DNA from 4 places in the Photobacterium leiognathi genome. Region 1 is predicted to be linked to each of the others. Evidence: predicted binding sites of a transcription regulator. Region 1 holds the regulator's gene; each other region holds the start of a gene.
The links. The regulator CRP, encoded in region 1, controls carbon source genes, mostly activating them, when cyclic AMP is high. The targets are predictions, from matches to a motif close to TGTGANNNNNNTCACA.
Positions count from the first base shown of each region.

Region 2: the regulator CRP is predicted to act here: its motif matches at 1,970-1,985, upstream of udp (uridine phosphorylase).
Region 3: the regulator CRP is predicted to act here: its motif matches at 4,022-4,037, upstream of Q7674_RS19050 (NupC/NupG family nucleoside CNT transporter).
Region 4: the regulator CRP is predicted to act here: its motif matches at 2,235-2,250, upstream of pyrG (CTP synthase).

Region 1 is NZ_CP131601.1:236,323-244,227, forward strand. Features, by position in the region: gene astD (succinylglutamate-semialdehyde dehydrogenase) at 1-967, shown strand, start outside; gene Q7674_RS07935 (DUF1338 domain-containing protein) at 998-1,786, shown strand; gene Q7674_RS07940 (hypothetical protein) at 1,841-2,023, opposite strand; gene Q7674_RS07945 (DUF3859 domain-containing protein) at 2,321-3,142, shown strand; gene crp (cAMP-activated global transcriptional regulator CRP) at 3,202-3,834, opposite strand; gene Q7674_RS07955 (OsmC family protein) at 4,225-4,629, shown strand; gene Q7674_RS07960 (phosphoribulokinase) at 4,734-5,603, opposite strand; gene Q7674_RS07965 (YheU family protein) at 5,783-5,998, opposite strand; gene Q7674_RS07970 (hydrolase) at 6,065-7,084, opposite strand; gene Q7674_RS07975 (aminotransferase-like domain-containing protein) at 7,099-7,905, opposite strand, start outside.
Region 2 is NZ_CP131601.1:2,118,128-2,126,032, forward strand. Features, by position in the region: gene Q7674_RS16800 (IS4 family transposase) at 1-910, opposite strand, end outside; gene udp (uridine phosphorylase) at 1,047-1,814, opposite strand; gene Q7674_RS16810 (zinc/cadmium/mercury/lead-transporting ATPase) at 2,210-4,738, opposite strand; gene Q7674_RS16815 (response regulator) at 4,885-5,358, opposite strand; partial or broken gene Q7674_RS16820 (ATP-binding protein) at 5,369-6,694, opposite strand; gene Q7674_RS16825 (SLC13 family permease) at 6,730-7,905, opposite strand, start outside.
Region 3 is NZ_CP131601.1:2,656,011-2,663,915, reverse strand. Features, by position in the region: gene Q7674_RS19075 (glycerol dehydrogenase) at 1-193, shown strand, start outside; gene Q7674_RS19070 (DNA polymerase III subunit psi) at 416-817, shown strand; gene rimI (ribosomal protein S18-alanine N-acetyltransferase) at 807-1,262, shown strand; gene prfC (peptide chain release factor 3) at 1,356-2,945, opposite strand; gene Q7674_RS19055 (TatD family hydrolase) at 3,182-3,964, shown strand; gene Q7674_RS19050 (NupC/NupG family nucleoside CNT transporter) at 4,186-5,475, shown strand; gene deoC (deoxyribose-phosphate aldolase) at 6,079-6,855, shown strand; gene deoA (thymidine phosphorylase) at 7,067-7,905, shown strand, end outside.
Region 4 is NZ_CP131601.1:511,737-519,641, forward strand. Features, by position in the region: gene Q7674_RS09380 (hypothetical protein) at 674-871, shown strand; gene Q7674_RS09385 (hypothetical protein) at 953-1,204, opposite strand; gene mazG (nucleoside triphosphate pyrophosphohydrolase) at 1,301-2,110, shown strand; gene pyrG (CTP synthase) at 2,332-3,972, shown strand; gene eno (phosphopyruvate hydratase) at 4,053-5,354, shown strand; gene ftsB (cell division protein FtsB) at 5,714-5,992, shown strand; gene ispD (2-C-methyl-D-erythritol 4-phosphate cytidylyltransferase) at 6,028-6,735, shown strand; gene ispF (2-C-methyl-D-erythritol 2,4-cyclodiphosphate synthase) at 6,735-7,211, shown strand; gene truD (tRNA pseudouridine(13) synthase TruD) at 7,246-7,905, shown strand, end outside.

The sequences.
Region 1 (7,905 bases):
GGTGTTTAAACCGTCTGAATTAACGCCAAAGACGGCAGAAGTGGTGATGAAACTGTGGCAACAAGCAGGGCTGCCTGATGGGGTGATTAATCTAGTGCAAGGTGGACGTGCAACAGGCGAAGCCTTAGCATCTTCACCACAAATAGATGGCTTATTATTTACGGGTAGTGCTAATACTGGGCATCTATTGCATCGTCAATTTGCAGGTCAGCCAGGCAAAATGCTAGCCCTTGAAATGGGCGGTAATAACCCGATGGTAATCTCCAACGCTTATGGCGATCTTGATGCAACGGTCTACACTATTTTGCAATCAGCCTTTATTAGCGCAGGGCAACGTTGTACCTGTGCTCGACGTCTATACTTACCTTTGGGTAGCGAAGGGGATGCATTGCTGGCAGCGTTAGTTGAAGCAACAAAAGCGATTGTCGTCGGTGGACCATTTGCTGAGCCTGCGCCGTTTATGGGGCCGCAGATCTCCCGCCAAGCCGCCGATAATATTGTGCAAACGCAACAGCAATTAGCGTCGCTCGGTGGGGAAATATTGGTTGAAGCTAAGCGTGGTCAAGGGGCGGTGGTAACACCTGCGATTATCGATGTCACCAAGGTCGAAAAATTACCCGACGAAGAATACTTTGGTCCATTATTACAGGTGATCCGCTATCAAGATCTTGCGCAAGCTGTCACGTTGGCGAATAACACCCGCTATGGTTTATCTGCTGGATTAGTTTCTACCGATGATAATGAATGGCAATATTTTATCGATCATATTCGAGCAGGTATTGTTAATCGAAATCGTCAGTTAACCGGAGCCAGTGGTGATGCGCCGTTTGGTGGTCCGGGGGCGTCAGGTAATTTACGTCCAAGTGCTTACTATGCGGCGGATTACTGTGCCTACCCAATGGCATCAATGGAAGGTGAATCAACAGTGTTACCTGAGCAATTATCGCCAGGTATTCGTTTGAGATAGCTTCATCATTAATTGTAAGGATTGTCTAGCATGGAACAATTATTTGCCGAGTTATGGAAAGATTATACCCAGCGTTTATGTCCTTCTGCGTCGAGTGTTAGGCAGTTACTCACAGAAGATGAGCCACTAGTCAATGATCATATTGCGTTACGTACCTTTGGTTTACCTAAGTGTGGTATGGCAAGGTTAGCTGCGCCTTTTATTGCGGTGGGATATAAGCCAAAAGGGCGCTACCATTTTAAAGAGAAAAAGCTCTACGCTGAACATTTTGAGCATCCTGATCCGAATGCACCTAAGGTTTTCATTAGTGAGTTGCAATTAGGTTTGTGCTCAACAGAGCTGCAAACCGAAGTACGCAAACTGGTTAATCAAGTTGATGATGACTACTTTGCTGATCCTGCTTTTTTGTATCAAGGTAAACCATGGCAACTGAGCAGTGAGGTTTACCATCTTCTCAATGCAGAAAGTGAATATGCGGGTTGGGTGGCAGCTCACGGTTATGGTGCCAATCACTTCACCATTGATATTAATCAGCTAGAACAATTTGTTGAAATTGCCGAAGTGAATCATTTTCTCGAATGCAGTGGTTTTGCCATTAACCAAGCTGGAGGTGCGGTAAAAGGCAATCCTAAAGTGATGTTAGAACAATCAGCGACAATGGCAGATAAAGTGTCTGTTACCTTTAGTGATGGTGATATGCAGGTACCGGGTGGCTTCTATGAGTTTGCGAAACGCTACTTACAACCGGATGGGGAGATCTATACTGGTTTTGTTGAAGCTTCGGCAGATAAGATCTTTGAAAGTACCTATAACTCCTAATTACGTTGAATTATTAATAAAAAAGCAGCCATTAGGCTGCTTTTTTCGAATCTATTAATTGTCGAGGGGCGATCCCCAAATACCACTGTCTTCAACAGGGCAGCGACGTAAACCTGTTTGCTGTTCTAAGTAACAGCGACGGTCACTAAAGCCTGTCATCTCAATCGTTGTAGGTTGAGGAGCGATAGCGCCTGGTACTGTGGTGTAACTATTCGGGGCAAAACGTTCAATATCCATATTCCATTACCGCGAGAAAAAGAAAGTCCATTAATACGCAGAATGTAGCACTTAATTTAGACAATACAAATTAATTGTTCTCATAAAAGACACAAAGTTTGAATGGGATTGATGAAATATTTATCACAGCTCAATTTATGCTTTTTAGGGATTTTATTTCGCATCTAATTGCTAATTTGTGATCTTATCGGCACGTTAAAAATGTCACATTGCTTTATCATCTAATGTTTTATTTTAGTTAGAAAGTTATCAATAAGTATTTCTTTCTTCAATGCTTTTGGATTAGGTAGAAGTAATATGAATTTTAGCAAGATCACAATGGTAGGGCTGTTATTGTCATCATTGGCTGGATGTAGCTCTTTATCTTCAGTGGATAACAATGTACCTAAGGTGACGATTTCAGAAGGTGGTGTGATCAGCCAAAATGGGGCTGTTTATACGGTAAAGGCGAGTAATAAATTAGTGACTCCGAAACTTGGGCAATATATCGGGTTTCGCTATGCCGTAGAGATCCCAGATGGTGCCAGTGATGAGCTGAAAGGAAAAACGGCATTTCCTATTACAGCGCGTATGACGCATCCTAAATTGGTAAACCCAGCAACGAAGCAAGCAACGACGGTATCAACATGGTCCGATACCATGTACAAACACGATAAAAACTTGGCGCTTTGGCAATTTTCAGAACCTTATGAGCTAATCAGTGGTTCTTGGGTATTTGAATTGCTGTATAAAGATCAAGTTGTTGCTAAACGTGAGTTCACGGTCGCTAATAATGAGCAGTTAAATCAATCTTTAAAAAACACTTTTGAAACTGCGTTCATGCTCAATAGTACCCGTTCATGGTTAACTCAAAATGGTGATGCGCTGGTTTGTGATAAAGCGAAATCGAAGCGTTGCTTGCAGTTTAGTTCTACCGAGGAATGTAACCAAACCCTAAGTCGTTATAACAGCATGTGTCAGCAGATAGCGCTTAAACAAATGGGGCGTGGTGATGAAATTACCTCTGCGAAAGAAGAGATGAAAAAGTATGTTAGCTACTTTTTTTACTGCATGCATAGCGCCAGAATTAACGAAGCAAAGCTTGATAAAAAACAGGTTCATGCTTGTTTGAAAAGTTAAAAAGACATTAAAAAAGCCGCAACAGTGTGCGGCTTTTTTCATACGGTGACAGCGTTAAATTAACGTGTACCGTAAACAACGATAGTCTTACCGTGAGCAGAGATAAGGTTCTGCTCTTCAAGCATCTTCAGAATACGACCCACTGTCTCACGAGAACAGCCAACGATTTGACCGATTTCTTGACGAGTGATCTTGATCTGCATGCCGTCTGGGTGCGTCATTGCATCTGGCTGTTTAGCTAGGTTTAGCAATGTTTGCGCAATACGACCTGTAACGTCTAAGAATGCTAGATCACCTACTTTCTGGCTAGTCACTTGTAGGCGGCTTGCCATTTGAGCAGATAGACGCATTAGAATGTCAGGGTTAACTTGGATTAACTGACGGAATTTTTTAAACGAAATTTCTGCTACTTCACAAGGAGTCTTAGCGCGAACCCAAGCAGTACGCTCTTGATCTTCTTCGAACAAGCCAAGCTCACCAATAAAGTCACCTTGGTTTAGGTAAGAAAGGATCATTTCCTTACCTTCTTCATCCTTGATTAGTACAGCAACAGAACCCTTCACAATGTAGTACAAAGTTTCCGCTTTCTCACCTGCGTGGATCAGCGTACTTTTTGATGGGTACTTGTGAATATGACAATGGGAAAGAAACCACTCTAAAGTTGGATCTGTTTGCGGTTTACCTGGAACCATATTACTAACTTCCTCTGCATTTGTTGCCCAACAGCATTCATTTTCTCTTCGAGCACCGTGCTGGAAAAAAAACTGTCTGCTGACAGGGTATCCATTCAGCCGCTGGGCTGCAAGCTAACTTGAATAAGTTAGAGTGTATCCTTTTTCTACGCCTTTTTCTTGATATTGATCTAGTAGAATCGCTCATTTGATATGGATAACTGTGCACAGGATCACAACGTGGTGAGATAGTTACTATTAGTGGTATTTAACCATGAATAACAGGTCAGCTTTTGCAGGTAAAAATGTGCCTGTAGCACGAAGAGGACGGAATACGAAAATCGATTTACATTATTAGATTTATCAATAAGACTAGTCGTTATCTTCGGGCATCTAAATAAGGATTAAGCGATGCAATCCCGAGTCAAATGGGTAGAAGATATGACTTTCTTAGGTCAATCAAGCTCAGGTCATAGTGTGGTAATGGATGGCAACGGTGGCGATAAAGCCCCAAGTCCAATGGAGCTCGTATTGATAGCTGCTGGTGGCTGTAGTTCGGTGGATGTTGTCAGTGGATTGAAAGCACAAGCGCAAAATATTGTCGGTTGTGAAGTGCAAATTTCAGCACAGCGCCGAGAGCAAGCACCACGCTTATTTACACAAGCAAACCTGCATTTTGTGGTGTCTGGTTTTGATTTAGAGGAATCAGTGGTGGCGAATGTTGTTGCCGATTCACTAGAGAAATATTGCTCGGTATGTTTGATGCTGGGCAAAGGGGTAGAGCTTACGCATTCTTATGAAGTGATCAGTGCTTAAGCCGTTAGCGCTGTACTCGATTTGATGAAGGTTGGCACTGCGCCAACCTTTTTTGTTTTAACCGTTATACCCAAGTACTTTGAGATGACTTGGGTATATATGAACTAGCTAATTTTCCCTGTCTTGATTAGCTGCTCGATCAGTGGCCTCATGATCAGTTCCATCGCAAAACTCATTTTCCCACCAGGGACAACAAGGGTGTTATGACGTGACATAAATGAGCCTTGGATCATCGCAAGTAGGTAAGGGAAGTCGACATTTTTTAAACCGCGAAAGCGGATCACCACAAAGCTTTCATCTAGGCTCGGAATACCTTTTGCACTGACAGGGTTTGAGGTATCAACCGTAGGAACGCGTTGAAAGTTAATATGAGTGCGTGAGAACTGCGGGGTTAGGTAATTTAAGTAATCATCCATCGAGCGAACGATAGACTCCATTACCGCTTCACGCGAGTGACCACGATCGCGGGTATCACGGACGATCTTCTGGATCCACTCAAGGTTAACGATTGGTACCATGCCGATCAGTAAATCGACATGTTGAGCGACGTTAATATCCCCATCAACGACGCCACCATGTAAACCTTCATAGAAAAGCAAATCAGTATTTTCAGCCAGCTTTTGCCATGGCGTAAATGTACCGGGCATTTGGTTGTAGGGAACGGCTTCATCAAAGGTGTGAAGATAACGACGAAAACGGCCTGTACCATCTTCACCATATTGCTTGAAAAATTGCTCTAATTGGCCGAAGTCATTAGCTTCTGCACCAAAGTAACTGATATGGCGACCTTGCTCTTTGGCTTTACGAATTTCCGCATCCATTTCTGGGCGGGTAAAGCGGTGAAAGCTATCACCTTCTAGCCATGCAGCATTGATGTTCATCATATTGAACATTTTACGGAAAGCTTCAGAAGTGGTGGTGGTTCCTGCTCCTGATGAACCGGTTACTGCAATGATAGGATGTTTTGCAGACATGACTAACCTTGTCGTTGTTAATTATCGGAAGATAATGAGATGTCAGGGAATAAGGAGATCACCTGATTTACGATAATGTTACTACAAGTTAACAAGGATGTGGGGGTTGAAAAGTGAAACTGATAACAAAGGCAAGTTTTGAGTCGTAACTCTCGGAGCACGACTCAGGTTAGGAATAATTATTGCAACTGGTTGCGTAATTTTATGTCGACAGATTCATGCAATTCAGAAAAGACAATCACGGCTTCACCAGATTTTAATTGGTTGAGAACCACGTTCACTTTACTTTCTAAACTCATCTCTGTTTCACCGTAATCTGTTCCTTCACGAAGAACAAATTGCTCAATGAGATTAGTGAGTGTTTCAGGCGCAATATCTTGCCAAGGGATGATCATCCAGAGCCTCGTTTACAGTGTGACATCAGTGTTTAGTATATTATCAAAAATATTATTAGCAGATCATTAGCTTGCCACTTCATGAAGTATTATCGATTGTGGTTGCTTTACTTGTGATGTTTGTAGCTGCTTGGCAAACCACTGCGGCACTGTGTGTTCGAGCCAAAATTGCGGTTTAAAAAGAGTGCCTCCTACAAAGCCGACATGGCCCCCTTTTTCTAATAAGTCATACTCAATATTATTCGGTAATGTCTGCTTGGGGATAACAGCTTCTGTCATAAAGGGATCGTCTTTGGCATGGATGATCCTAAGTGGTGTGGTTATTTTCTCGAGCTGGTTGATCCCACTACAGCGTTGGTAGTAATCATCAGCATCAAGAAAACCGTGTAATGGTGCGGTGATAAGATTATCGAACTGCCATACGGTTTTGATCTCATCTAACGCTTGCTGTGATAAGGGCATGTTATCTGGGTGATGGTCGATACGCTTTGCCATCGTGCGTTTCATCGAGCTTAGCAAATACTGCTGATAAACTTTAGAAAAGCCTTGCTGAATACGCTCAGAGCAAGAAGCTAAGTCTAGTGGCGGAGAGATGGCTTGAGCCGCCACAAGCTCACTCTTATCGCCATAGTGAGCAAGATAGTTAACTAACACATTGCCGCCTAACGATACGCCTACAGCGACAAAAGGACGATAGGGAAATTGCTGACGTAACCAAGTAATGAAAAAGCGCGCATCTTCAATTTCACCTGAATGGTAGCCTCGTGGTTGCTTATTCAACTCTTCACTACAGCCACGAAAATGCATCATCACTGCCAACCAGCCTTGCTGTTTCGCTGCATGTAATAAACCATTGGCGTAAGGACTGTGGAAACTGCCTTCTAAACCATGAAATAAAATCATCAAAGGCTCGGTGCTGTTGCTTGGCTCGGGTTGAGCTGTCCATGCGAGATCTAGAAAGTCGTCATCAGGTGTTGTGATGCGTTGAGTGATCGGGGTAAATAAAGGCGCTCGACGGACAAACCGTGGTAATAGGGTTTGAATATGTGGGTTTTGAAGCCCAAATGCGGGAGTAAATGAAGACATAATCATCCTTTCTATTACAACGGGAATGGACTTGTCATCGGTGGCTGTCGCAGTAAATCAGCCAAGATTTCAAGTCCAAATATCAGTGTTTGTTGACTTGTTGGTGAGCTTATCGCAAGCCGTACTGCGGGCATAATCGTACCACCCGGTGGAGTAAAGTGCTCTGCAGATTTTACGATGACATTATGTTGCTCTGCTGCGGTAATGAAATCTGTCAGTCGCCAATAGTCAGGCAGTTTAAGCCAAACATGAAAGCTGTGTTTTTGGGTGGTAATAGCAAACTCACCAAGATAGCTCTGAACAATATTTTGCCTTTGCTCTATTTCATTACGTATGGTGTCGAGCACCTGATCGGCTTGCCCCTGAGTAATTAATTCACACGCAATTGCCGATAGCAGAGGACTTATCATCAAGCTGTGATTATACAATGCTGCACTTAAGTGGGGTTGCCACTGTTTTGGCGCTTGGATATAACCCAAACGTAGCCCCTGTGCTAAACATTTCGACAAGCCACCAATGTGAATCACTTGCTCAGGTGCAAGGTTTATCAATGGCGGTGGTGACGACAGTGGGAGTAATCCATTGATGTCATCTTCTGCAATTAACAAGTCATGCTGTTTGCAAACGCTAATAACGGCTTCACGGCGAGAGAGTGGCATTGTAATTGAGGTTGGATTTTGCTGGGTGGGCGTTAAGTAAATTAAACGTGGTTGGTACAACTGACAAGCAGAAGCAAGTGCTCTAGGGCAAACACCGCTTTCATCCATTTCAACACCTTTAACGGTGATCCCATGTTGTTTAGCTAGAGTTAGAAAGCCCGG
Region 2 (7,905 bases), 1.4 Mb from region 1:
TATAATGCTCACCAACTAAGGAAGTAAGAAGCCCTTGGATATGATATTTTTGAGTTTTTTCTGGATAAAGCACTAATCGAGCTTGCCATTTTTCAGGAAGGCTTGGGTCTTTAGCTCTTGCATATTTGGATACATCCATTTCTACAATCAAATCTCGTCCTGCTTCATCAAGCTGCTTAATGACGGTATATCGCGTATTTGATTTAATTGGAGTCATCCAATGACTCGAATCATGCTGACGTTGCCAATTAATCATCAACTCGGCGCCAAGATAACATCGGTCAAAAATAGTTAAAGAATCTGGCGTTATTGAGGATATAAGCTGTTTAGCATAGTTCTCTTCACCAATATTGCTGGGACCAAATGCTACGTTGTGTATTAATCGACTACGAAGGGAGCATAAAGCACATAACCTGACGATAGGGTATTCTGTATGCTGTATCTTACCGTGTTTGACATACTGAAAGTGACTCGCTAATTCTGGAGTATCATGACTTCTAAATTGAGTTCCATCGACAGAGAAAAGGCGTAAGCCTTTCCATGTGTCTCCGCTATCTTCGGCTTTCGTCCAATATTTGGCAGTGAGTGAGAAAAGTGCTTTTAGAGGCTGTGCTGTCAATCGTTTTCGCGCCTGAGGGATAGCACTTGGTGCAATAGAATCACCTTGTGATCGCGATAATTGCAAATCAAGTTTATTCAAGACATCGGTTATCGATCTATTACGATATAGGCCAATTCCAACGATTAACCAAACAACCAATTCCGCAGGTAATTTTCGTCTGCGTATACTGGCCTTATTGGTTTCATCTAATGCTTGTTGAATCCACTCAAGAGGTAAGTCTCTTTGAAATAATGAGAGTGATTCTGGTGCTGCAAACGCATCTACATCAATGAGCCAATGTGACAACATAAAAAATACCCCCAGTTTTGCAAAACTGAGGGTATTTTTAACTATCTGAAAGATCGTGCAACCAATCAATTTCTTAAGTGATAGGTGTTAGCTCCGAAGAGCGGCTTTCTAATATATTATTTTAAAGAATTAAATCTTATTCAGCTAGCATTTTACGTGCAGCTTCTACCACAATCTTAATAGATTTCGCTTCTGTTTCTTTAAGCGTTGCGTGGTCTGGAATCTCTTTTTGAGTACGGTTGATAATAACACCTGCTACGCAACCTGCACGTAAGCCAGAGCTTGCACACATAGTTAATAGCGTTGCTGATTCCATTTCAAAGTTAAGCACGCCCATTTCCTGCCACTCTTTCATCGAGCCTTGGAAACGACGAACAACACGGCCAGAGAATGTGTCGTAACGCTCTTGACCTGGGTAGAAAGTATCACTTGATGCAGTTACACCTGTGTGTACTACCGCATGTGCTTCATCACACGCTTGTTTCATTGCAGTCGCAACACCGAAGTCTGCCACTGCTGGGAATTCCATTGGAGCAAAGTGCAGACTTGCACCATCTAAACGAACTGAGCCTGTTGTTACAATCATGTCGCCTGGGTTGATGTTTGGCTGGATTGCACCTGTTGTACCCACACGTAGGAACGTCGTTACACCAAGCTGTGCTAGCTCTTCTACTGCGATAGACGTTGATGGACCACCGATACCTGTTGAACATACCACTACAGATTTACCGTCTAGTTGAGCACGGAAAAGTGTGTACTCACGAGAACTTGCAAGAAACTCTGGGTTATCCATTAAGTTTGCAATCTTCTCAACACGTGCAGGATCGCCAGGAATGATGGCAAGCTCAGCACCATTAAGATCAGCTTTATTAACACCTAGGTGGAATACTTTATTGTCAGACATAATGTTACCCTTTAATTTAAACGGCTCTGTTGTAGGTTCAGAGAGGTTCCATGAAACGCATTATTAATAGAATGTTTTGATAGAAAGAGTCAAAAACATAGCAACATGCTCTATCAAAAGACCTAGTTACAATACCCAATGATTTAATGAGTTTTAGTGAGCCCGGTCACACCCGCAAAAAGCAACGAAAATTTTTGTTACATTTAAATATGATTAAAATCACAGGTAAACGTTATCTTATTGCAACAATCACAAAAAATTTTCTCATTCTGCTCGGTTATTTTTCTTAAATTCTCCACTTTTCTAACAAATCAGCTCCATAAAAAAACGGCATAACTCAGCGCTTTGCTCTGTCATGCCGTTTAAAAGATTAGCTCAATTGCTAATAACTATGGTTATTTTTTAGGTTTAAAACGAAGTAAGCGTAGTGCGTTTAACGTTACCAATGCTGTTGCACCACTATCGGCTAATACTGCAACCCAAAGCCCTGTAAAGCCAAGTAAGGTTGTCACTAAAAATACCGCTTTCAAACCAAGTGCTAAAGTGATGTTTTGACGAATATTGCTCAGTGTTGCGCGAGACAATTCAATCATCACTGGCAGCTCTGACACACGGTTATGGGTGATCGCCGCATCTGCTGTTTCTAGTGCTACATCCGTACCACCGCCCATTGCAACACCAATGGTCGCTGTTTTCATCGCTGGCGCATCGTTAATACCATCACCAACCATAGCTACTGTGTGATTGGTATTGAGTTTACGCACTTCAGAGACTTTATCCTCTGGCAGTAAACCTGCGCGGAAATCAATGTTGATCTCTTTCGCAATAGCAGCGGCTGCACGTGGGTTATCTCCTGTTAGCATCACTGAATCAACACCAATACGTTTAAGTTTGGTAATCGCTTCAAGTGCGTCACTGCGTAAGTTATCACGCCATGCCACAAGACCAACCGCTTGTTGATTACGTACGGTAACCACCAAGGTTTTACCTTCACCTTCCAGCGCAATAGCTTGTTGCTCTTGCTCTGCTGTTAAGCTAATAGTTTCTGCTAGACGATCAGCGGCACATAACATGAAGTGATCGCCTTCAGTTGTACCTTGAATACCACGCCCTGCTAATGCTTCACGATTATCGGCTTCAACTACTGGTAGTGATTTTTCTAGCGCAAGGTTCACAACCGCTGTCGCTAATGGGTGTAACGAGCCAGATTCAACCGCTGCAGCTTGACGCAATAGTTTGTCGTCATCGTTATCCCAGCTAATTAAATCAGTCACAACAGGTTTACCTTCCGTTAGCGTACCTGTTTTATCAAACGCCACGGTTTCAATATGACCCAGTTGCTCAAGAGCCGCACCACCTTTGATTAATGCGCCACGACGTGCTGCAGCCGCTAAACCTGAGGTGATCGCTGCTGGTGTTGAAATTACTAACGCACATGGACAAGCAATTAACAATAATGCTAAGCCTTTGTAGATCCACTCATCCCATGATTGACCAAATGCCAATGGCGGAATGATGATGACTAATGCTGCTAATAAGATCATCGCAGGCGTATACCAACGACTGAATTTATCAATGAAGCGTTCTAATGGCGCTTTACGTGATTCCGCATCTTCAATCATATGCAAAATACGGTCGATAGCGTTTTCACCTTGAGCTGAGATAATGGTTAAACGCACCACTTTATCTGACGCCATGCTACCTGCCATAACCTTTTCACCTGGTAGGCGTTCAACAGGTACAGATTCACAGGTTAATGCACTTTCATCAAAGCTCGCAACCACATCTAACACTTGACCATCGGCTGGTAAACGCTCACCCGGTACGACTTCAATCACATCACCCGGTTGTAGCTCGCTCGCTGGGACTTTTTTCTTTTCACCATTAGGAAGCACAACGTTGGCTTCTTCTGGTACTAACTCCATTAATGCTTTTACACCACTACGGGCACGAGAAGCGGCATACCCTTCTAATTGTTCACCAATTAAGAACAGTAAGATAACCATCGCCGCTTCGGCTGTTTCCCCTAAGTACAATGCACCAATGGCAGCGATACTCATTAGGGTTTCAATGGAAAATGGCGAGCCTGATTTACCTAAGCTAATCGCTTTTTTCACAATCGGTACTAAACCGACAATGGTAGTTAAGGTAAAGGCGACTAAACCAACGCTATGAGAGACTTGGTTAAGTAAGAAGGACACAAACATCATTGCCGCAATCACAATGACTTCTAAATGCGTTTGGATAAATGATTTTTTCGGCAACGCTTCTGCTGCCGCAGCATTAGCAACTAAAGTAAAGCCAGTATCTTGCGCTTTATCTTCAATGCGTTTTTTTAGTTGCTCTGTTGTCGCTTGCTGAGATGGCAGCATATTTACGATCAGTTTTTCTGTCGCAAACATCACTTTTGCCGTTTCAACTTCAGCAAGGCTTGAAATCGATTTTTCTAATTTAGCAGCACAGCTTGGACAATCCATGCCAACCACTTTCCAGCTAAAGGTTTGACCATGTGCTGATTGCGCCAGCGTTGCTTCGAGTGCTTGTTCTTGCTCTTTGGTCATACTCGGTGCAGACCATGAGCTACAGCTTTTAACTGCGTTTGAATGAGCATGATCATGCTCTGAATGCGCGTGCTGAGAATGCGTTGTTGCTGATGAAGTAGCAGAGGCTATCTTAAAGGCTGTTTTAGGTGACGCAGAATGGAGCGCATCAACCTGAGGTGATGTTTTCGATGAGCAACAGGAAGCGGGGCCGTCGGTATCAGATTCTCCACAACCTTCCGTGTGTTTTTTCACACCGTCAGCAGGTGTTGATGAGCAGCAAGACGCAGATTCACAAGATTCTACTGTCACTGTTGCTTTGGTTACTGCCGTTGGTTTTGCCGCGTGAATGTGCGGTTTCTTATTATGGCATTGAGCACACATAATCGTTCTCCTTGAGTGCTATTTTGATTATCTATGACTGACTATAAACCTTGGAGTTAAGTCTAAGGTCAATAAAAAAAGCCAAATATTTACTATTTGGCTTTTTCCGCAATCACACTCAAAGAGCTAAACGAGTAGCCTTAATATTAACGTAAACGGCGCAATACCGTAGTGTTATCTAACACTTCACCCCATTCTTGGTAATCAAACCCCATATCGAAAATGTATTCCGTCAACAGTGTTCTGGCGCAGCTTACTAAGGTTTCTGCATCCCACGGTTTTTCAAAATAGCTTTCAATACGTGCATGATTAATTGCAGCAATAGTATCTTGGTGAGTGGCTTGCCCTGTTAGTAGGATCTTTTTGGTTTTGATAAAACGGCTATCGTTAGTAACATCCGTTAATAACTCCACGCCATTTTTACCCGGCATAACATGATCTGAAATCACCAAACCAATGTAGTGCCCTTCCGCATCTAACTCATCCATTAGCTCTAGTGCTTCTTCACCTGAATCACACTCTTCAATCATAAAGGAAGCCTGTAACGGTGAGAGATCTTTTAGCACTGCGCTTAATACTTCTTGTTGATCATCAACACAAATAACGACTATTTTTTCCATAACTCATCCCTTAGATTATCGGTAGCTTAATCCGAAACGTGGTACGTTCTTCATCGCTTTTCACCACCACCGAACCGTCATAGCTTTGTATGATCCGTTGTACAATTGATAAACCTAATCCTAATCCAAACGATAACCCGCCTTTCTTAGTAGTAAAGTTGGGATTAAAGATCTGTCTGCGCGTTGCTTCATCAATCATAGGACCATTGTTGGTAATGGTGACTAAGATTTTATTCTTCACATGGCGTGTCACTATCTCAATTTGCGGTGCTGTGGTGTGCTCCATCGCATCACAAGCATTCTTGATCAAGTTTACCCACACCTGTACTAACTCAGTAGAGCTTGCCATTAATGGCGGCAATACAGCTGGGCGCAATATCACTTCGACAGGACGTAAATTGCTTTGTAGCAGTGCCAGAGATTTATGTAGCGTTTCATTAATATCAACATCAGGTTGTCGAACATGATCGCTACCACCTAGCTGTTTTACCGATTTCACAATGCTGGCAGAATGTTTCGCCGCCAAACGCATATCACGTAAATCACGCCCACAATCCCAATAGCGTAAAGCTTCATCCAAATGGGTTAACCACGGTGCTGGAACTTCACCTTCAGGTATTGCTCTGGCTAAGGTCTTGGCTTGCTCTCGTGGCAAATGATATTGCTTCATCAATACCTTGGCTCGCTCACGCACTTGTTGAGAGCCCGCCGTTTGCCCAACGTTAATACCATGTTGGAGAAAAGGAAGCATTTCAGGCTTTATTGCCGAAACAAAATCCATAATATCGGTTTGGATATTCTCGGTCTTACTGCTGATAACACCAATCGCATTATTAAGCTCATGGGCAATACCAGCTGCAAGTTGACCAAGGGTTCGCATTTGCTCACTTGAGTAAAGTTTTTGTAGCGCCTTTTCTTTCTCTAACGCTTCTATTCCCGTCAGCATTTGTCGACGCGCTAATTCATGTACCATCACAAGCATAAATTGCTCTGCCAGTGAACCATATGTTTCAGGCTCTACCGGTTGAGTGAGCAGATCAATCCATGCAATTTCGCTGTCTTTTTCCGCAACGACTGTAGTGGTTGCCATTAAGGTTTGGGCAAAGAAGCTATGAACCCCAAAGAACATCCCTTCTTTAACCACAAACACTTTGGCACTCGGTCCCTGCTCGTCATGTTTTAAATACCCCGATAGTTCACCGCTTTTCACCCAGTAAAGCTTATCGTTGTAGTCGTTCTGACGCAGCACTTACGTTCCTGCCGCTACTGACATGGTTCGCTCAGAATCACGGAAATAGGTATCAATGATCCGCGTTAATGCTTGAGGTTGAACCATTTTTGTATCCTTATGGTTAAGCAAATACTGAATCATTAAATATGATCAATTAAGTGCAAGACCCAAATCATAGCAAAGCTTAATACAACACCTATCACCCCAATGATCACCCCGACTCTCGCCATTTGGTTACTTTCAACATGGCCTGTTGCGTGTGCCAACGCATTGGGTGGGGTACTGATTGGTAATGACATACCTAGAGAGGCGGCAAAGGTAACAACCAAGATCAAAGTGATCTCTCCACCTAACGGCGTAAGAGAAGTCATAGATGTACCCAATGCTGCCATGATAGGCATCAACAAGTTCGCAGTTGCGGTGTGTGACATAAAGTTTGCCATCACTAAACACAGTGTCGCAGCACCGATTAATACTATATATGGCGAGAAGCTATCAAACGGAATACTGTTGACCACCAGCTTAGCTAAGCCTGTTTTATCTAACGCTAAACCTAATGCAATACCACCCGATACGAGCCACAACACATCCCAAGATATCTTCTTTAAATCTTCTTTATTGATGATCCCTGTCAGCGAGAAAATCGCCACCGGAATAAGTGCCACAGTGTATGAGTTCATACCATGAGTAGAGCCCATTAACCAAAGCAGGATCGTTAATGCAAAGGTGACGTATACCGTGATGGCTTTTGGTGTTTTTAAGAATTTACCTTGAATGGTTAGCTCGATTTTTTCTTGTTTAGCAGGGTAAAACGCATTGATAAGCAGCCATGCAAACACCAACAATACCGCCACAAATGGCACACCAAAGAACATCCATTCACCAAAGGTGATCATGTTCTCTGCTGACAAGTATTTAAGTGCAATTGCATTCGGTGGCGTACCAATTGGGGTGCCGATACCACCAATGTTCGCAGCCACTGGAATACATAATGCAAAAGCAATTTTACCGGGATCTTTCGCACCAAACAGCGCAATCACAGGTGCGAGAATGGATAGCATCATAGCTGTGGTTGCCGTGTTCGACATGAACATTGAGAAAATCGCGGTGATCAGCATTAAACCAAACATTACGTATTTCGGTTGATGACCAAAAGGCTTAAGTAACACTCGCGCTAAGTTGACATCTAAACGGTATTTGGTTGCCGCCATGGCAAGGAAGAAACCACCTAAGAACAGCATGATGATTGGGCTGGCAAAGGTTGCCATGATTGCACTGTAATCAAGCAGTTCACCAAAATGGGGTTGCCCGTGATC
Region 3 (7,905 bases), 850 kb from region 1:
ATTGGTGTTAGAGAAAGCCGATATTGAAGAAATTGAGAATGTGATTTACGTGATCAAAACAGCAGGGCTGCTACTAACATTAGCTGATTTCGGTATTGATGAGTTTGTGGAATCTGACTGGCGAGAAGTGGTTGATATAGCCTGCTCTCCAGCAAACTCAATGGGCAACATGCTTGGTGAAAGTCAGTGCTAATCAGGTGTACCAAGCGATCATTGAAGCAAATAAGCTGGCGCAGCGCTATCACGATTAATTTAATGCTGATGTAAGGAAAGTGCCGACGTTATTGTCGGTATTTTTTTATCCATTATTTCATTGGGTTTATAAGTACAATTGAAGCGTAATTTGGTAGGATCAGCGCCATGAATTGCCATAGCATAGCTAATAGTGTTGTGGAAGTTAGATAGCAGGTACGGAATGAAACAGCGTGATATTCAGGTGCTCCAAGAAATGGGGTTAACCTATTGGCAGGTGAGAAAGCCTGAAATCTTTCCTGATCAAGTCATTCCCGTGATTGATCTCCCTGAAAGTTGCAAACTACTGTTAGTTACCAATGATGAACTCAATGAGCATGATGCATGGTTGTTTGGGCGTATTCTCAGTAGTATGAAATTACAACCTGAACAGGCGTTATCTCTGCCGCTTGAAGCCTTAGAGCAAGTGGGTGAACACCATTTAACGTGGTGTTGGTTTGCTGGTTGCCAAGGCGCTCATCCAACCGGATGTCAGGTACTTAATTCCGTATCTTTACCGTTAATGCATAATGATCCTTCTGCGAAGAAAACATTATGGCAACAGATCTGTAGTTATGACGCATAAAATTATTCCCCTAGAAGCACAGCATTGTGATGAGGTATGGCGCATTGAGCAAGCAGCTCATGCTTTTCCTTGGGCTGAATCAATGATCCGTAAAGAGCCCAATCGTATTGCGGCAAACTACGTTTTAATCGCTGATGATCAAGTTGTTGGCTACTGTTATGGGCAGCTGGTGGCAGGTGAAGGTACGTTACTTAATATTGCCATTGATCCTGCACACCAACGCAAGGGCTACGGTAAAATCTTATTAAATGGTTTTATTGATGCGCTAGAAGCGAAACAAGCAGAAGAAATTTGGTTAGAAGTGCGCGAAAGTAACACTGGTGCCTATAAGCTTTATGAAGCGACAGGATTTAATGAAACTAACCGTCGTGTGGATTACTACCCAACAGCAACAGGTCGTGAAGATGCCTTGATCATGGCGTACATGTTCATGCCATTTGGTTAATTTACTGTTGTTATTTGATGAGTGATAAACATGAAAAAGCCGAGCATCATGCTCGGCTTTGTTATATCTATTGGTTAAATCTAATAGCGCTGATTAGTGTTCACGTGTTGCACGGAAATCAACTTCAGGGAAACGCTCTTTCGCAAGGTTTAGGTTAACCATCGTTGGTGCGATGTAAGACAAGTTATCGCCACCATCAAGTGCAAGGTTTGCTTGGTTCTTACGCTTAAACTCTTCGAGTTTCTTCACGTCATCACACTCAACCCAACGTGCAGTTGCCACGTTAACACCTTCGTAAATCGCTTCAACGTTGTACTCTGCTTTTAGACGTGCAACAACCACATCAAACTGAAGCACACCGACCGCACCTACGATCAAATCGTTGTTTTGCAGTGGACGGAATACCTGTACCGCACCTTCTTCAGAAAGCTGTACCAGACCTTTTAGTAGCTGCTTTTGCTTTAGTGGATCTTTTAGGCGAATACGGCGGAACAATTCTGGTGCGAAGTTTGGAATACCAGAGAACTTCAAGCTTTCACCTTGAGTGAAAGTATCACCGATTTGGATTGTACCGTGGTTGTGTAGACCAATGATGTCACCAGCATAAGCGGTTTCAGCACGAGAACGATCACCCGCCATGAACGTTACCGCATCAGAGATACTAACGTTTTTACCGGTACGAACATGGTTCATCTTCATACCTTGAGTGTAAGTACCCGATACAATACGCATGAATGCGATACGGTCACGGTGCTTAGGATCCATGTTGGCTTGGATCTTAAATACGAAGCCAGAGAACTTATCTTCCGTTGCTACTACTTCACGCTCGTTGGCTTGGCGAGGTAGTGGCGCTGGTGCCCATGCGGTTAAGCCATCAAGCATGTGGTCAACACCAAAGTTACCTAGTGCAGTACCAAAAAATACTGGTGTTAGTTCGCCAGCTAAAAATAGCTCTTCATCAAACTCGTTTGAAGCGCCCAGTACAAGCTCAAGCTCTTCACGAAGTTGTTCAGCTAGATCGCTACCTACAGCTTCATCAAGCTCAGGGTTATCAATGCCCTTAACGATACGTTGTTCTTGGATCGTATGACCTTGACCTGTGCTGTATAGGATCGTTTCGTCACGGTGAATGTGGTACACACCTTTGAACTCTTTACCACAACCGATCGGCCATGAAATAGGAGCACATGCCATACCTAGTTCATTTTCAACTTCGTCTAGTAGCTCCATTGGATCACGGATATCACGGTCCAATTTGTTCATGAAGGTAACGATAGGCGTATCACGCAGACGCGTTACTTCCATTAGCTTACGGGTACGATCTTCGACACCTTTTGCTGCATCGATAACCATTAGACATGAGTCAACAGCGGTTAGAGTACGGTAGGTATCTTCCGAGAAATCTTCGTGTCCTGGAGTATCTAGTAGGTTTACCAGGCATTCGTTGTATGGAAATTGCATTACAGAGGTAGTAACAGAGATACCACGCTCTTTTTCCATCTCCATCCAGTCTGATTTTGCGTGTTGGTTAGAACCACGACCTTTTACCGTACCTGCTTTTTGGATAGCGTTTCCGAATAACAGTACTTTTTCGGTAATGGTTGTTTTACCCGCATCGGGGTGAGAGATGATAGCGAAAGTACGACGTTTAGATACTTCGCCCTGAAACTGAGTTTGCGACATTAGCGTGTTCTTTTTAAATAAAAGTACTCCGTTGCCGCTGTATTACATCAAGCAAAGCAACAGAACAAAATGAATGGTAAGTTGTCTATTATTGTCGCTGATTTTAGCGTGAGACTCAATCTAGGCGTATAAGAATCCTTAATTGAGCATAGTGAAATAAAGTATTCTTAACCAAATAGAAGAGAGCGATAAGGTATCTCTTCATAACAAGAGATTTGTAATGAAAGGGATTATAGATGATAGATACCCATTGCCACTTTGATTATCCCCCATTTAGTGATGATCCAGAGCGTGCGTTAACCTTGGCAAAAGCGGCTGGAGTTAAGCAAATAGTCATTCCCTCTGTTGGGCAATCTAATTGGCATAGTATTGAGCAGTTATGCCAACACCATCATGAGCTTTATTACGGTTTGGGTATTCATCCTTTCTTTAGCACCGAACATACTGATGATGTATGTACTCAATTGGCCAATGCATTAGCAACGGCGTTAAAACAGCCTAATACAAAGTGTGTTGCTGTAGGTGAGTGCGGATTGGATTTTGCGATAGCAGAGTTTGATCGTCAGCAGCAATTATCGTGGCTCACTGAACAATTAAAGTTAGCTAATACTTACCACCTTCCTGTTATATTACATTGTCGTAAAGCCTTTCCTGAATTATTGCGAGCCATTAAAACGGATATGCCTTCTCAAGGTGGGGTTTATCATGGTTTTAGTGGTAGTTATCAGCAAGCATCTCAATTGTTGGATTTGGGGATCAAAATTGGCGTCGGTGGCACAATCACGTATGAACGGGCGAAAAAGACCCGAGAGACCATTAGAAAATTGCCATTGTCAGCGATCGTGTTAGAGACCGATGCGCCTGATATGCCTGTTTGTGGTTTTCAAGGAGAACCAAATCGTCCTGAACGTTTAACCCATATTGCGCAGTCAGTTGCACTGCTTAAAGGGATAGAAATAGCGGATGTTATCGGTGCTACAACCTTAACTGCATATGAACTATTTAAAATTCCCTCGTGATCTTGGTACAAAAGACAAACGATTGCGTAAAACGTTTGCTTTTTGGTTATAATTTTTTGTGATTGCGTTCACAGAGTGGGTAACTCTTGCATGTTTACAGCTCTAAAACTGTGATGGTGGCATTACTTTGTTACGGGCTGCATGCGTATAATGCGCACGACTCTTATAGAGAGCCGAATTGTTGAGACGCCAAATTTAACTTAATAGGATATACATAAACCATGAGCATGTTTATGAGCCTGGTTGGGATGGTTGTTCTGCTATTAATCGCAGTACTACTTTCTGATAACCGTAAAGCAATTAACTTACGTACTGTTGGTGGCGCATTTGCTATCCAATTCTTATTAGGTGCATTCGTACTGTATGTGCCAGTTGGTCGTGATGTGCTGTATGGCATGTCTCAAGCTGTTGCTAACGTTATCGCTTACGGTAATGACGGTATCAACTTCCTATTTGGTGGCCTAACATCGGATAAAATGTTTGAAGTATTCGGTGGTGGTGGCTTTGTATTCGCCCTACGCGTTCTTCCTGTTATTGTCTTCTTCTCTGCGTTGATTAGTGTTCTTTACTACTTGGGTGTGATGCAAATTGTTATCAACATTCTTGGTGGCGGTCTACGCAAAGTATTGGGTACTTCTCACGCCGAATCTATGTCAGCAACAGCGAACATTTTCGTTGGTCAAACAGAAGCACCATTAGTTGTTCGTCCATTCATTCCTAAGATGACGCAATCTGAGCTATTCGCAGTAATGTGTGGTGGTTTGGCGTCAGTTGCTGGTGGTGTACTAGCAGGTTACGCATCAATGGGTGTACCGCTAGAGTACCTAATTGCAGCATCATTCATGGCAGCACCTGGTGGTCTACTGTTTGCTAAAATCATCAAGCCAGAAACTGAGCAGCCTATTGAGCAGCTTGCTGGTAACGAAGATGAAAGTGTTGAAAAACCAGCTAACGTTATCGACGCAGCAGCAGCAGGTGCTTCATCTGGTATGCAACTTGCGCTAAACGTAGGTGCGATGCTACTAGCATTCATCGGTCTAATCGCCCTAATCAACGGTATGCTAGGTGGTATCGGTGGTTGGTTCGGTATGCCTGAGCTAACACTAGAACTAATCCTAGGTTACATCTTCGCACCACTTGCTTACCTAATCGGCGTGCCATGGGGTGAAGCACAAATCGCTGGTTCATTCATCGGTCAGAAGATTGTTGTTAACGAATTCGTTGCTTACCTAAACTTTGCACCGTACCTAAAAGACGTGGCAGATGGCGGTATGCTTGTAGCTCAAACTGGCGCAGCAATGTCTGAGAAGACAAAAGCAATTATCTCATTCGCACTATGTGGTTTCGCAAACCTTTCATCGGTTGCAATCCTACTAGGTGGTCTAGGTGGCCTTGCTCCAAGCCGCCGTGCAGAAATCGCTCGCTTCGGTATGAAGGCGGTAGCAGCAGGTACGTTATCGAACCTAATGTCTGCAACAATTGCTGGTCTGTTTATCTCTCTAGCGATGTAATTGCTAAGATAACCAAATCTCATAAAAACGCCCTGACGAAAGTCGGGGCGTTTTTTTATGTTTGCACTGGAAATGTTCAGCGATAATCAACAGCATAAGTAAACATTATGGCGATAGTTCGAAATTAACTTGCATAAAATCGATTGCGTTCCCTTTTCTATATTTTCACTCTGCTATTCTTACGCCATTCAAAAAGGGTAATGTGACGAGCAAATGCCACTTATTTAAAGTCAATAAGGTTAGGCAGAATAACGCTGTTACTGTTTCTGATTTATTATTTTAGTAAACACATTATCCACGGGTGGAAACATAAGTTTGATAGTCGAATGACGGTCGAGTTGTTATGATTGAGCCCAACAAATAAAGCGATTTTGCAAGGGGAGCACAGTGTGCTGCTGCTCTTGCGCGGGAATATGGATAAGTCATTTGGTAAGTATTTACTTACTGAAAACTTCAAGGAATCAAGTCCGCTCATTTGTTGCAGTATTTGATACTGCATTCGGTAGCCTGATGGAAAACCATGAGAGCTTTACCTTCGTTTATACTGATATTCACAGCTTCATTTGATCAGCTTTGAATTAAATATTACGACTGGAGATAGTCATGAGCGATTTAAAAACTGCTGCACTACGTGCACTTAAATTAATGGATTTAACAACACTGAATGACGACGACACTGATGCAAAAGTGATCGAGCTTTGTAAGAACGCTAAAACAGTTGTTGGTAACACGGCAGCAGTGTGCATTTACCCTCGCTTTATCCCAGTAGCGAAGAAGCAACTACGTGAGCAAGGTACGCCAGAAGTACGCATTGCAACAGTAACTAACTTCCCACACGGTAACGATGATATCGAAATCGCTGTTGCTGAAACAAAAGCGGCGGTTGCTTACGGTGCTGACGAAGTCGACGTAGTATTCCCATACCGCGCACTAATGGCTGGTAATGCAGAAGTTGGTTTTGAGCTTGTGAAGCAATGTAAAGCGGCATGTGGCGACAACGTACTACTAAAAGTTATCATCGAAACGGGTGAGCTAAAAACAGAAGCACTTATCAAGCAAGCATCTGAAATCTCAATCAATGCTGGTGCAGATTTCATCAAAACATCAACAGGTAAAGTGCCTGTAAACGCAACACCAGAATATGCACAAATCATGCTTAATGTGATTAAAGACATGGGCGTAGAAAAAACAGTTGGCTTTAAGCCTGCTGGTGGTGTGCGTACAGCTGAAGATGCGCAACAGTATCTAGCGATGGCTGATGAAACTCTAGGTGCTGAGTGGGCGGATAGCCGCCACTACCGTTTTGGTGCATCAAGCCTACTGGCTAACTTGCTACACACATTAGGCGAAGGTGAAGAAGCGGCGCAAGGCGGCTACTAATCTTTTGTAAACAAGGTGGTGAATCGCCACCTTGTTTAAATTCTTTGGCGACGTTATTAACGTCGTAACTAATACTTTAATTTGTATATCAGCACTACGTTTTCGTGGTTGTTGCCTTTTTTGCACCTAAAATTTAGAAAATAAAGCAAAACACCATAAATTAAAGCGTTAGTACTCCCTACTTAGCTGAACAAAAAATAAGAGGATCAGCATGTACTTACCTCAAGAAATCATTCGTAAAAAGCGTGACAATATTGAATTAACTGCCGATGAAATTAATTTCTTCATTCAAGGCGTAGCGAAAGATACTGTCTCTGAAGGTCAAATTGCGGCATTCGCAATGGCAATTTACTTTAACGATATGACCATGGACGAGCGTGTGGCACTAACATGTGCAATGCGTGATTCAGGCATGGTGATTGATTGGGGATACATGCACTTTGATGGTCCTGTTGTAGATAAACACTCAACCGGTGGTGTGGGTGATGTGACTTCATTAATGCTAGGCGCAATGGTGGCGGCATGTGGTGGTTACGTACCAATGATCTCTGGTCGTGGTTTGGGCCACACAGGCGGTACGCTCGATAAGCTGGAATCAATCCCAGGTTATAACATCACTCCAACCAACGAAGTGTTCGGTAGTGTGACGAAAGAGGCGGGTGTGGCGATCATTGGTCAAACTGGTGATTTAGCGCCAGCGGATAAGCGTGTGTACGCGACCCGTGACGTGACTGCAACGGTTGATAACATCTCACTAATTACCGCCTCGATTTTATCGAAGAAATTAGCAGCTGGCTTAGATTACTTAGTGATGGATGTGAAAGTGGGCTCTGGTGCATTTATGCCAACTTACCAAGCCTCTGAAGATCTAGCGAAATCAATCGTCGCAGTGGCAAATGGTGCGGGTACGTGTACATCTGCATTGCTAACAGACATGAACCAAGTATTAGCATCGAGCGCGGGTAATGCACTAGAAGTACGTGAAGCGGTACAGTTCTTAACTGACGAATACCGTAACCCTCGTTTGTTTGAAGTAACTATGGCATTGTG
Region 4 (7,905 bases), 280 kb from region 1:
GTGGCAAATAATGAATATCAATATATGGTTTTATTTTTAATCATTAATGTCATTATTAAATGATCTTAAACAAGTCTAGATGTTGACTCATATATATAAGCTCGATAGTATTTACTTCTCTTAAAAATAAAGACTCAGTATGTACTTTTCAAATTTACATAAAATATTATATGCATTATTTATCGCAATATTACTATTAGGTAGTAGTGTGAATGCTGCATATATGAGTCAAAATACTTCAACTGCTCAGTCAGTAGTATCGTCTTTTAATATAAAAGACGTCTTGCAAAACCAGTACTCAGCCATTCAACAATCAGAACACTGTTGCTTGCAGTGTGATAATGGTTGTAGCGACTGTTCACATTGTCCGTGTTGTCGAGTCTTACCTCGCACTAGCAGCAATGTCTTCAACTTACTTTCATTTCCTCCGTTAGTTATTGCGCGTATCAGTGATCTCTTGCCGATTGAATATCTCCAGGAGTCAGTGGTCGTTGCGGTAATAAAATCTATATATCGACCTCCGATAATAAAATAGTTCACTTATCTCTGAATATTATTCATGTTCGGATTAAGTATTAATTAAGAAATGTTATTCACCCAACTAATATCGGTGAGTGATAGTTGTAAAGAATTAATGATGTGGCTTTATTTATAACGCTGCAGGAGAACTATTATGAAAAAATTACTATTTAAATTATTAACTAAAAATAGCGTTATCAGTATTTTATTACTTGTGGCGATACTTATTATTCCTGATAACAACTTCATGAATATACCGAGTCATGAAATAAAACAGCTACTACTATTTATTCTTTGTGTGCAGGGAATGAAAACGGGGTCAAATACCTTTATGACGGAGCAGGCAAAATAATGGATATGAAAGGATATGTGATGAAATTAAAATTATTAAATCTTATGGCTGACAAGCGACTTGCAAGTACGTTGTTATTGTTTATCTCACTGCTAATGCCACATGCTGTATTAGCACAACCGTCAAACGATGATAACTATGCGTGCTCTCATCATTCTGACTGTCGACATCAAGAGTCACACCATCATCAGGGATGCAGGCATCATCATTCACATCATAGTCGATGCGAACATCACCATGATTGTAATGATAATCACCATGAAAATTGTGATCATCGAAAAGAACATCACAACGATGAACATCACTATTGCCAACATAATGATGACTGATCATTGCTATGAATTGCTAGATTAGTTTTCTAGTATTAACTATCGATGTTAAGGCGCTTGAAGTGAAAGCGACAAGCGCCATTTTTAGAGTGTGAATGGTATGGACAATAAAAAATCATCTCAGATAGAACAATTATTAACGATTATGTCTCAGCTGCGAGACCCAAACCGTGGTTGTCCATGGGATTTGAAACAAAACTTTGATTCAATCGTTCCCTACACCCTTGAAGAAGCCTACGAAGTGGCAGATGCCATTGAGCAGAAAAACTGGAGTGATGTAAAAGAAGAACTGGGTGATTTACTGTTCCAAGTTATCTTTTATAGTCAAATGGCAAAAGAGCAAGGGCTGTTTGAGTTTGATGATGTCGTAGCTGGGATCAATGAAAAGCTGGTTCGTCGCCATCCCCATGTATTTAGTGATGCTGATTTTGCAGATGAAGCCGCAGTTAAACAAAATTGGGAAGCGGAAAAAGCCAAAGAGCGTGCGGAGAAAGAGCAAGATTCAAGTTTGCTGGCGAATATTCCCAATGCGTTACCTGCTTTGATGCGAGCAGATAAAATCCAAAAGCGCTGCGCAAATGTTGGCTTTGATTGGGATGAATTAGCGCCAGTGGTTGATAAAGTAAAAGAAGAACTTGATGAAGTCATGGATGAAGTGATTCAAGCGGTGCCGGAACAACAGAGAATTGAAGAAGAGTTAGGGGATTTGCTTTTTTCGGTGGTGAATTTAAGTCGTCATCTCAATGTAAAACCAGAGCTTGCGTTACAGAAAGCCAATAAAAAGTTTGAAAAGCGTTTTCGCCAAGTTGAAAAAAATGTGCTAGAACAAGGAAAGCTGATCAGTCAGTGTTCATTATCTGAACTTGATGCAGAATGGAATCGGGTAAAAGAGAAACCAGAAGATAAATAAAAATCCCTTTATAGAATATATTTGAGCTTATTTATCGCTATGGATAGTAGGTTGAACGTAAAAAATGATGTTTTTCAAAGCCATACCGCTAACTTGATTTGAGACAAAAAAAATCAAAGTGCAGTGTGATAGTTTTCACGTTGTGGCGATAAATGGTGTCTGGTATACTAATTTCCCGTCCAGATACTTTTTATCCTCTACACCAATCTTCCAGGTTAAACATGACAACGAATTACATTTTTGTTACGGGCGGAGTTGTTTCCTCTCTTGGTAAAGGCATTGCTGCTGCATCACTTGCAGCTATTCTAGAAGCACGTGGTCTAAACGTGACTATGATGAAGCTAGACCCTTACATTAACGTTGATCCAGGCACGATGAGCCCAATTCAACACGGCGAAGTATTCGTTACGGAAGACGGTGCAGAGACTGACCTAGACCTTGGTCACTACGAGCGTTTCATTCGTACCAAAATGACAAAGCGTAATAACTTTACTGCTGGTCGTGTGTACGCAGACGTATTACGCAAAGAGCGTCGTGGTGATTACTTAGGCGCAACGATTCAGGTAATTCCTCACATCACCAATGAAATCAAATCTCGCGTATTAGCGGGTGCTGAAGGTCATGATGTAGCAATTGTTGAAGTAGGCGGTACTGTAGGTGATATCGAATCACTGCCATTTATGGAAGCTATTCGTCAATTAGCAGTAGAGCAAGGTCGTGAAAACACCATGTTCATGCACTTGACTCTTGTTCCTTACCTAGCAGCTGCTGGCGAAGTAAAAACTAAGCCAACTCAGCACTCAGTTAAAGAATTACTATCAATTGGTATTCAGCCAGACGTACTGATCTGTCGTTCAGATCGTATGATCCCTGCGAACGAGCGTGCGAAGATTGCACTGTTCTGTAACGTACAGGAAAAAGCTGTAATCTCAATGAAAGACGTAGATTCAATCTACAAGATCCCACAATTAATTAAGTCTCAAGGTCTTGATGAACTAGTGTGTAAGCGCTTTGGTATCACAGCACCTGAAGCTGATCTTTCTGAGTGGGAACAAGTAATCTACGAAGAAGCAAACCCAACAGCTGAAGTTACTATCGGTATGGTTGGTAAATACATTGAACTGCCAGACGCATATAAATCAGTGAACGAAGCGCTTAAGCACGCGGGTCTGAAAAACCGTCTATCAGTTAAGATCAAATACATCGATTCTCAGGACGTTGAATCTAAAGGTACAGAAGTACTTGCAGGTCTTGACGCTATCCTAGTTCCTGGTGGCTTTGGTAACCGTGGTGTTGAAGGTAAGATCCTTACTGCTCAATATGCACGTGAAAACAAAATTCCTTACCTAGGTATTTGTCTAGGTATGCAGGTTGCACTTATCGAGTTCGCTCGTAATGTAGCCAAAATGGCGGATGCGCATTCAACTGAATTTAATGCTGAAACTAAACACCCAGTTGTTGGTCTTATCACTGAGTGGGTAGATAGCGAAGGTAATGTTGAAGAGCGTACAGAGAAATCTGATCTAGGCGGCACAATGCGTCTTGGTTCTCAGCTATGTCATCTACAAGATGGCTCAAAAGCACGTGCACTATACGCACAACCAACGATTCATGAGCGTCACCGTCACCGTTACGAAGTAAACAACATGCTACTACCTAAGCTTGAAAAAGCAGGTCTTAAAGTATCTGGTTTGTCTGCTGATAAGAAACTTGTTGAAATTATTGAGGTTCCGAATCATCCTTGGTTCGTAGCTGCACAGTTCCACCCTGAGTTCACATCAACACCTCGTGATGGTCATCCATTGTTTGAAGGTTTTGTTAAAGCGGCGGGCGAGTTCCACCGTGGTGAGCTTAACCAGTAAGGATTACTGATAGCTGTAGTGGTTATAGCTACAGCTATTTTTTTAGCTTTTAATTTGAAGATAAAGCAAGAGGAAACACAATGTCTAAGATCGTTAAAGTTCTAGCTCGTGAAATCATCGACTCACGTGGTAACCCAACAATTGAAGCAGAAGTTCACCTAGAAGGTGGTTTCGTAGGTATGGCTGCTGCGCCATCTGGTGCTTCAACTGGTTCTCGTGAAGCTCTTGAGCTTCGTGATGGTGACAAGTCACGTTTCCTAGGTAAAGGCGTTCTTAAAGCTGTTGCTGCAGCAAATGGTCCAATCGCTGAAGCGCTAATCGGCAAAGATGCAAAAGATCAAGCTGAAATCGACCAAATCATGATCGACCTAGACGGTACTGAAAACAAATCAAACTTCGGTGCTAACGCAATCCTAGCTGTATCTCTAGCAAACGCAAAAGCAGCAGCTGCTGCGAAAGGCATGCCTCTATACGAGCACATCGCTGAGCTAAACGGCACTGCTGGTCAATTCTCTATGCCTCTACCAATGATGAACATCATCAACGGTGGTGAGCACGCAGACAACAACGTTGATATCCAAGAATTCATGATTCAACCTGTTGGCGCTAAGACTCTTAAAGAAGCACTACGTATCGGTGCTGAAGTATTCCACAACCTAGCTAAAGTTCTTAAGTCTAAAGGCTACAACACAGCTGTTGGTGACGAAGGTGGTTTCGCTCCAAACCTTAAGTCTAACGCTGAAGCACTAGAAGTAATCGCAGAAGCTGTTGCTGCTGCTGGCTACGAGCTAGGTAAAGACGTAACACTAGCTATGGACTGTGCTGCATCTGAGTTCTACGACGCAGAGAAGAAAGAGTACAACCTAAAAGGCGAAGGTCGTATCTTCACTTCTGAAGAGTTCAACCACTTCCTAGCTGAGCTAGTTGACCAATACCCAATCGTTTCTATCGAAGACGGTCTAGACGAGTCAGATTGGGATGGCTTCAAGCACCAAACTGAACTACTAGGTAACAAGATCCAGCTAGTAGGTGACGATCTATTCGTTACTAACACTAAGATCCTAGCTGAAGGTATTGAGAAAGGTATCACTAACTCAATCCTAATCAAGTTCAACCAAATCGGTTCTCTAACTGAAACTCTAGCTGCTATTAAGATGGCTAAAGACGCTGGTTACACTGCAGTTATCTCTCACCGTTCAGGTGAAACTGAAGATGCAACTATTGCAGATCTAGCTGTTGGTACTGCTGCAGGTCAAATCAAGACTGGTTCTATGAGCCGTTCTGACCGTGTTGCTAAGTACAACCAACTAATCCGTATCGAAGAAGCACTAGGTGAGCGTGCTCCTTTCAACGGTCTTAAAGAAGTTAAAGGCCAAGCTTAATTTTTAATTAAGCATGATTGAGGTAACTCAATTAGGTTAAAAGAAACCGCCTTGCAAGAGGCGGTTTTTTTAGCTTTAAAGAAAATATACTCTCAGAATTAATCGATAAATATTATTAATATAAGCTGGGTTAATCATTATTTTCGATGAATTGAAGCGGCCATGATTGTGTTTATTTTCAACAAAATTAGCTGTTAAGTAATAACCCTGTGAACTCTCACTGCATAATTGTGGTCACAGTTACCCGATTATGGGATTATTACTGCTTGGCAAAATGTATTCCAATTGTGCGGATTTATTCAAAATCTTCGACAATTGGAATGCAGCTTGCTGTTACCAATTATTTCGCAGGGAGAATTATGCGCCTGTTTATTATTGTTTTATTAGGGCTTTTAGCTTGGTTACAATACGACTTCTGGTATGGCAAAAATGGTATGAATGAATATACTGCCGTTGAAGAAAGTGTAGCTCTACAAGAAAAAGCGAATGCAGAGCTTCACCAGCGTAACCAGCAGATGTATGCCGAGATCAAAGATCTGCATGGTGGTAAAGAAGCAGTTGAAGAACGTGCTCGTACCGATCTTGGTTTAGTGAAACCAGGAGAAACATTTGTTCGTGTGGTTGGTGATAATAACTAATTACACTATCTAATTAAGTAATGAGATAACCATCCATGATCGATAAATGTATTGCTGTTGTTCCTGCGGCTGGTGTTGGTAGTCGTATGGCAGCAGATCGCCCTAAACAATATTTGACGATTGCGGGAAAAACGATCCTTGAGCACTCAGTGGAGCGTTTATTAAGTTTGCCTGAAATTCAACACGTGGTTATTGTGGTTAGTAAAACAGATCCGTATTTTCCAACCTTGCCGCTGGCTAATGATCCTCGTATTACCGTGGTTGATGGTGGCGCAGAGCGAGTAGATTCTGTGTTTTCAGGTTTAGCGGCTATCAATGATGATAATGCATGGGTGATGGTGCATGATGCGGCAAGACCTTGCGTACGATTAGACGACCTTCGTCAGTTAATGGTTGCAGCTCAGCAAAGCGAGTGTGGTGCGATTTTAGCAACACCTGTTCGCGATACCATGAAACGTGCAAAAGTGAATGAACAAGACAACGTGATTGATCACACTGTTGATCGTGAACAATTGTGGCATGCACTTACCCCACAAATGTTTCGAGCAGGACAACTGCGTGAAGCATTAACAACCGCATTGGCACAAGATGCTGTGATCACCGATGAGGCATCAGCACTTGAGTTTTGTGGTTATTCTCCAGTGTTAGTTAAAGGTCGCGCTGATAATTTAAAAGTCACGCAGCCAGAAGATTTAGCGTTAGCAGAGTTCTACTTACAACAACTATTAAAGGAATGTTCATAATGCGTATTGGTCATGGTTTTGATGTTCATAAATTTGGTGGTGAAGGTCCGGTTATTATTGGTGGCGTTGCTATCCCTTATGAACAAGGTTTAATTGCTCACTCTGATGGTGATGTAGCACTTCATGCGGTATGTGATGCGCTATTAGGTGCGATTGGTGCTGGTGATATTGGTCGCCATTTCCCTGATACCGATGCCGAGTGGGCAGGGGCTGATAGCCGATTTTTATTACGTGATGTCTACAGTAAAGTTAAGGCGCAAGGCTATAGCTTAGGTAATGTAGACGTTACTATCATGGCACAAGCACCCAAAATGGCACCTCATATTGATGCCATGTGTCAGGCAATAGCGGAAGATTTAGAAACAGATGTCGCTAATGTTAATGTTAAAGCAACGACAACTGAACGTTTGGGTTTTACTGGACGTAAAGAAGGCATTGCTTGTGAAGCCGTTGTTTTAATTAAAAAGGTATCTTGAGCTTATGTCTCACTCTCACACTGCGGAAAATATCATGGATTGTTTTAACTGGTTTCATGCAAAACCAGTTTGTCACGGACGCATTAAAGCTAACCCTGAAGACTTCATCGTAAATGAAGAGCTCGGTTTTGAGTTTAGCGGTACAGGCGAACACCTAATGGTGAAAATTCGCAAGGTCGGTGAAAACACCAAGTATGTAGTGAACGAGTTAGCAAAAGCATGTGGCGTGAAATCACGTGACGTGAGCTGGGCAGGACTTAAAGATCGTCATGCGGTGACTGAGCAGTGGTTAAGTGTTCACTTGCCGGGCAAAGTCGATCCTGATCTTAGTCAGTTTGAAGCTGAACATCCTGGTGTCGAAATTCTTGAAGTGACACGCCACGATAAAAAATTACGCCCAGGTGATTTAGCGGGTAACTGGTTCCAATTACGTCTTACTGATCTAGATAACCTTGATGCATTAACTGAGCGTCTAGAAATAGTCAAAGCACAAGGTGTTGCCAACTATTTTGGTGAGCAGCGTTTTGGTCATGGTGGTAATAACGTGATTAAAGCACGTGCTTGGGGCAACGATGAGTTCCGTGTACGTGATAAGAGCAAGCGTAGTTTTTATCTTTCAGCAGCACGTTCTTGGATGTTTAACCAAGTATTGTCACAGCGTATTGAGCAAGGTTTAGCGGCAACGATTATCGCT